Regions from separate parts of the Streptomyces sp. JH002 genome, predicted to be linked through region 1. Evidence: riboswitches for the same ligand, from Rfam matches in the RefSeq annotation. Region 1 holds a riboswitch; the other holds the start of a gene.
What was found. A riboswitch is a leader RNA that binds a small molecule or an ion and turns the genes downstream of it on or off. The one in region 1 is predicted to bind cobalamin.
Positions count from the first base shown of each region.

Region 2: it holds a riboswitch for cobalamin, as region 1 does, so the genes downstream of both, metE (5-methyltetrahydropteroyltriglutamate--homocysteine S-methyltransferase) here and H7827_RS08065 (ribonucleoside-diphosphate reductase subunit alpha) in region 1, are expected to answer to the same signal.

Region 1 covers NZ_CP087989.1:1,872,624-1,875,874, reverse strand. The annotation lists gene H7827_RS08065 (ribonucleoside-diphosphate reductase subunit alpha) at 1-1,759, opposite strand, end outside; cobalamin riboswitch at 1,897-2,055, opposite strand; gene H7827_RS08060 (YbdD/YjiX family protein) at 2,441-2,686, opposite strand; gene H7827_RS08055 (carbon starvation CstA family protein) at 2,683-3,251, opposite strand, start outside.
Region 2 covers NZ_CP087989.1:754,651-757,901, reverse strand. The annotation lists gene metE (5-methyltetrahydropteroyltriglutamate--homocysteine S-methyltransferase) at 1-1,677, opposite strand, end outside; cobalamin riboswitch at 1,845-2,035, opposite strand; gene H7827_RS03140 (hypothetical protein) at 2,100-2,312, opposite strand; gene H7827_RS03135 (helix-turn-helix domain-containing protein) at 2,309-2,917, opposite strand; gene H7827_RS03130 (ABC transporter ATP-binding protein) at 3,109-3,251, shown strand, end outside.

The sequences.
Region 1 (3,251 bases):
GCGCCTCCCACCGCTCCGGCCAGGTCACCTGGGCGTCGGCGTAGTGGTCGGGGTGCAGGACGCCGCGCGCGGTCCGGGTCTTCTCCCAGTTCTCGAACGGGCCGTGCCGCTCCGCCAGATCTGCGGAGGTCTCGTACGCGGCCAGCATGATCCGCTCGGAGATCCGGGTGGACAGCGCCTTCGCCTCGGGGGAGTCGAAGGGCAGCCGCAGCCGGAAGAAGACGTCCTGGAGACCCATCAGGCCCAGCCCGACCGGCCGCCAGCGGCTGTTGGAGGCGGCGGCCTCCTTCGTCGGGTAGAAGTTGATGTCCACCACGCGGTCCAGGAAGGTCACGGCCGTGCGCACGGTGGCGTCGATCCGCTCCCAGTCCATGTCACCGTCGGCGCCCAGGTGCGCGGCCAGGTTGATGGAGCCGAGGTTGCACACGGCGGTCTCGCCGTCGTCCGTGACCTCGATGATCTCGGTGCACAGGTTCGAGGAGTGCACGATCGAGCCGGCCTCGGCCGTCTGGTTGGCGGTACGGTTCGCGGCGTCCTTGAACGTCATCCAGCCGTTGCCGGTCTGCGCAAGGGTCCGCATCATCCGCGCGTACAGCTGCCGGGCGGGCACCCGCTTGGCGGCGCGGCCCTCGGCCTCCGCCTTGCGGTAGGCGGCGTCGAACGCGTCGCCCCACAGGTCCACCAGCTCGGGCACCTCGGACGGCGAGAACAGCGACCACTCGGCGTCGGCCTCCACCCGGCGCATGAACTCGTCCGGGATCCAGTGCGCCAGGTTCAGGTTGTGGGTGCGGCGCGCCTCTTCACCGGTGTTGTCCCGCAGCTCCAGGAACTCCTCCAGGTCGGCGTGCCAGCTCTCCAGGTACACGCAGGCCGCGCCCTTGCGCCGGCCGCCCTGGTTGACGGCGGCGACCGAGGAGTCCAGGGTGCGCAGGAACGGCACGATGCCGTTCGACTTGCCGTTGGTGCCGCGGATCAGCGAGCCCCTGGCCCGGATGCGGGAGTAGGACAGGCCGATGCCGCCGGCGTGCTTGGAGAGCCGCGCGACCTGGTGGTAGCGCTCGTAGATGGAGTCCAGCTCGTCCAGCGGCGAGTCCAGCAGGTAGCAGGAGGACATCTGCGGGTGCCGGGTGCCGGAGTTGAACAGGGTGGGGGAGGACGGCAGATAGGCGAGCGAGCTGGTCAGCCCGTACAGCCGTGCCACCTCCTCCAGGGCGCGCTCGGAGCGGTCCTCGGCGAGGCCGCAGGCCACCCGGAGCAGGAAGTGCTGAGGGGTCTCGATCACCTTGCGGGTGTGCGGGTGGCGCAGCAGGTAGCGGGACTCGACGGTGCGCAGTCCGAAGTAGCCGAACCGGTCATCCGCGCCGTCCGCGATCGCCTGCTCCACCAGGGCGTTCAGCCGTTCCGCGTGGAGTTCGACGAACTCGGCGGTGGTGTCGGCGATCAGGCCCTCGCGCTGCCCGGCGGCGATCGAGTCGGAGAAGGTGACCGCGCCCTGCCCGGCGGCTTCCTCGCGCACGGCGAGGGTGAGCAATCGGGCGGCGAGCCGCGAGTACTCGGGCTCCTCGCCGATGAGGCCGGCGGCGGCCTCGATGGCGAGCGAGCGGAGTTCGGCCGCGTCGGAGTCGGCCTGCCGGCCGCGGATCACGGCCGCCGTGACCCGCGCGGGGTCGGTGGCGGGCAGATCGGCGGTGAGGTCGCTCACGGTGCGCAGCAGTTCGGCTGAGGCCGGCTCCGCTGGGGCGACGGGTGCGATGGTCACGCGATGCTCTCCCTCATATCGCAGGGACACCTTCAGGGGCTACGCACGACGGGCGCATGCGGGCATACGTGTAGCAAGGCAAAGGCTCACATGACGTATACCGCGCAGCGTCCACCGGCCCAGCCCACGAGGCCCGGACGTTCTCGATACTGACGGCAGGTGTTCGGACTCATGACGGACCATCTGAAATCAGCCCATCACATACCGTTGCGGGACAGTTCCGGAATCACACCGGATTCCCCTGCGACGACAGCGAGCACGAGCATACATCTAGTGCCGAGGGAAGCGAGCACCACCATATGTAGTGTTCGTCGTCATACTTACGGTCACAGCTCACGTGCGAACACGTGAAGTGTGACTCCCGGGAACGGGTCCCGGTCGCGCTCCGGGGCCCGAACGAAGCCGAGCCGCCCGTAGAGTCTGTGCGCTGTGTGCATCTGCGACGAACCGGAGATGACGACACGCCGTTTCCCGGCCGGGCGCGCCCGGCTCGGACACTCCCGCACCAGCGCCTCGCCGACCCCCCCGGCCGCGCGCCTCGCTCCGTACGGCCAGCAGCCGGAACTCGGCCTCCTCGGGGGCGACGGCGATGTCGACGTAGGGCCCGGCGTCCGGGACGAGGGTGAGGGAGCCGAGCGGTGTGCCGTCGGCGTCCGATGCCACCGGGCGGGGTGGGACGCGTCAGCAGCAGCCGGCGCCGGCGCCCGGCTCGGAGGCCCTGGCGTCCATCCGCATCCGTTCGAACTCGCGCCGGCTCAGCACCCGTACCGTCGGGTCCTGGGCCCGGGCGCGGGCCGTGTAACGGTCGTAGGCGCTCTCGCCGGTGACCTCCCGCACGTACCAGCGCAGCCAGCCGCCGACCCGGCGCGCGGTACGGGCCACCGTGGTGGTCCGTACCGCGCCGGTCGTACCGTCCGTCGCGGTCATTCCCTGGCCCCTTCGGGGGTGCGCTCGCCGCCCGCCTCGCCGTCCCTGGCGGCCGGGATGCCGCCCTCGGGCCCGAGCCCGGCGGCCACCAGTTCGGCCTTCTCCTCCTTGGTGGCGATCAGCCCGGCGGGGGCGATCAGCCGGGACTCCACGAACGGGGCCTCCTGGAGGGAGACCGAGCCCGGGTCGCGCAGCGCCTTGGCGATCATCCGTGCGGCGTCGGCGAAGACCACCAGGACGAGGACCGCCAGCAGCCCGGTGATGGCGGCGGTGATGGTGGCGTTGTTCACGATGGTCTGCATGTCGGACATGTCCTTGGCGCCCGGCAGCAGTTGTCCGGCGTCGATTCCGTCCTGGTACTGCGAGCGGCGGGCGAGGAAGCCCACCGCCGGGTCGGCGGAGAACACCTTCTGCCAGCTCGCGGTCAGCGTCACGATCGAGATCCACACCAGCGGCACCCCGGTCACCCACGCGTAGCGGGAGCGGCCGCCCTTGACCAGCAGCACCGTGCAGATGGCCAGGGCGATGGCCGCCAGCAGCTGGTTGGCGATGCCGAAGACCGGGA
Region 2 (3,251 bases), 1.1 Mb from region 1:
GGTCAGCGACTGCGCGTACCGCGTCCAGCGCACCGTCATCGGCTCCGGGCGCGAGAGGTCCCCGGCCAGGATCGGCGGCCGCACGTACCGGGTGCCGTAGGACTGCACCCAGCCGTGCCGGGTGGTCAGCGCGCCGGTCAGCTGTTCGGCGAAGTACTGCACCATGTCGTTGCGTTCGGGCTCGCCGTGCACCAGCACATCGAGCCCGGCGCGCTCCTGGAAACCGATCACCTCATGGATCTCGGTCGCGATCCGGCCCTCGTAGGCGGTCTCGTCGATGCGCCCGGCCCGCAGATCGGCGCGCGCCGTGCGCAGTTCCCCGGTCTGCGGGAAGGACCCGATGGTGGTCACCGGCAGCAGCGGCAGCCCCAGCCGGTCGTGCTGCGCCGCCGCCCGCTCCGGGTAGGCGGCGGAGCGGCGCGCGTCGGCGTCCGTCACGGCGGCGGTACGGGCCCGCACCGCCGGGTCGTGGGCCAGCGGCGAGTTGGCCCGGGAGGCCAGATCGGCGCGGTTGGCGGCCAGCCGGGCGGTGATCGCCCCGGTGCCCTCGGACAGGCCGCGCGCCAGGGTGACGATCTCCTCGGTCTTCTGCACGGCGAACGCCAGCCAGCGGGCCAGCTGCGGATCGATGTCCCGCTCCGCCGCGGCGTCCAGCGGCACGTGCAGCAGTGAGCAGGAGGCCGCCACGTCCACCCGGTCCGCGAGACCCAGCAGCGTGCCCAGGGTGCTCAGCGACGCACCCAGATCGTTGATCCACACATTGCGACCGTCCACCACGCCCGCCACCAGGCGCTTGCCCGGCAGCCCGCCGGCGGCGGCCAGCTCCGGCAGGTTCGCCGCGGCGGGGCCGGTGAAGTCCAGCGCGAGGCCCTCGACCGGGGACTTCGCCAGCACCGGCAGCGCCTCGCCGAGCCGGTCGAAGTACGAGGCGACCAGCAGCTGCGGCCGGTCGGTCAGCGCACCCAGCTGATGGTACGCGCGGGCGGTGGCGTTCAGTTCGGCCGGTGTCCGGTCCGCGACCAGCGCCGGCTCGTCCAGCTGCACCCAGCGGGCGCCCGCCGCCCGCAGATCGGCCAGCACCTCCGCGTACACCGGCAGCAGCCGGTCCAGCAGCGTCAGCGGCTCGAAGTCGTCGGCCACCCCCGGCGCCGGCTTGGCCAGCAGCAGGAAGGTGACGGGGCCCACCAGCACCGGGCGCGCGGTGTGACCCAGCGTCAGCGCCTCCGTCAGCTGCGCGACCTGGGTGGTGGAGTCGGCGCTGAAGACGGTGTCAGGACCCAGCTCGGGGACGAGATAGTGGTAGTTGGTGTCGAACCACTTCGTCATCTCCAGCGGCGCCACGTCCTGGGTGCCGCGCGCCATGGCGAAGTAGCCGTCCAGCGGGTCGGCGGCGACGGCGGCCCGGTGCCGCGCGGGGACGGCCCCGACCATGACGGCGGTGTCCAGGACATGGTCGTAGTACGAGAAGTCGCCGGTGGGTACCTCGTGGACGCCGGCCTCGGCCAGCCGGCGCCAGTTGTCGCGGCGCAGTGCGGCGGCCGTACCGTGCAGGGCGGCGGCGTCGGTGCGGCCCTTCCAGTACCCCTCGATGGCCCTCTTCAGCTCCCGGTCGGGCCCCTGCCGGGGTACGCCGTACACGGTGGCCCGTGCTGCCGCGGCTGCGGACTGTGCGGTCACGGAACTCTCCTTCGCGAGTGTCACTCCGGTGTCCGGTGGACCACTGCGGGGGCGCGAAGGGGCGATCGCCCGGGCGCGCGCGGGACGGAGCCCGCCGGTCGCCCGACGCGTGACGCCGACCCACCCTCGAGGGTCACCGGGAACCGCGCACGGATGCGCGCGGACAGTGGCAGGTCTTCGGACTCGCGGGCGTTGCTCGCCGGATGACGAGGCTTCCTAGTGGCCGTCGCTTCCCAGAACCGGGCATCGGCTCCAGTGCGTATGACGGCGGTCGTTCCCGCTCACCGCTGCGGGGCAGTCCCGGATTCCCACCGGGTTCCCTCTTACGACGCGTCTGCCTGGCGGGCAGGGCGAACCAGCTGCGTCCGCCACCCTAAGCGGTCCACCCCGTCACCGGACACCCCGTTCGTATGCCGGACGCGTCACTGGGCGCGCGAACCCGCCCACACCATGAGGAAGATCAGCGCGACCACCACGTGGCCCAGCACCCCGTACAGGAACAGCCGGGGCAGGAAGCCGGGCGGCAGCTCGCCGCTCTTCTCGCGCTTTCCGGCCGGCGCGGGTGGTGCGGCTGGTACGGGTGCCGCCGCCGGCGTGTCTTCGGTGGGTTCCCCGTGCTCCTCGCGTGGCGTCATGGCAGGACCGTCTCCCTTCCGTCGCCGCCCAGGCAGAGCTGGGCGGCCCCGCTGCGCAGCAGGGTGTGCACGAACAGCAGTTCCACACCCTCGGGATCGGCGGCGCCGATCCGGTGCGGGGTGAGCGAGTCGAAGTGCGCGCTGTCGCCGGGCTCCAGCAGATGCCGCGCCTCGCCGAGGGTGAGCCGCAGCCGGCCGCCGAGCACGTACAGCCACTCCTCGCCGGCGTGCACCCGTACGAGGTCGTCCTGGCCGCCGCCGTACGGCACCCGGACCCGCAGCGCCTGCATGGCGCGGGCGGGCCCGCCCGCCGGCCAGTACGTCCAGCCGTCCGCCTCGCGGGCGCCGGGCCCGGCCTGCGGGCCGCCGCGCACGACGGGGTCGGCGGCGGCGGGCAGCTCGCCGAGCAGCTCGGCCACCGTCGTACCGTAGATCCGGGCCAGGGACAGCAGCAGGGGCAGCGAGGGCTGGCGCTGTCCGGTCTCCAGCCGGGACAGATGGGCGGGGGAGAGCCCGGCCCGGCCGGCGGCCGACTCCAGGGTCAGCCCGGCCCTGCCGCGCAGCTCGCGCAGCCGGGGTGCCATCGCCGGCAGCTCGGAGTTCATGGCTCCGATGCAAGCAGGATTTCGCCTCAGAGGCAAATGCTTTGCCTCTGAGGCAAAGAGCCCGCGCGCCCGGTTCACCCTCCGAACGCCCTGTCGGGCCCGGTTCGGCGAGGAGTAGAGTCCCTTGGAAAGCGCTTACTGCGCTTGCTGTGGAATGCTGAGATCCGCCCTGGTTCGGAGGAACCTCCCGCATGGCAACGCCCGAAGGGCCGCTCGACCACCACTACCGTGGCGAACACCCCGTACGCACCCTCGCCTATCTCTTCCGCGGCAGCCGCCCCCAGGTCGCCGGAGCCCTCATCGTCTTCGTGATCAAGCACAGCCCCGTATGGCT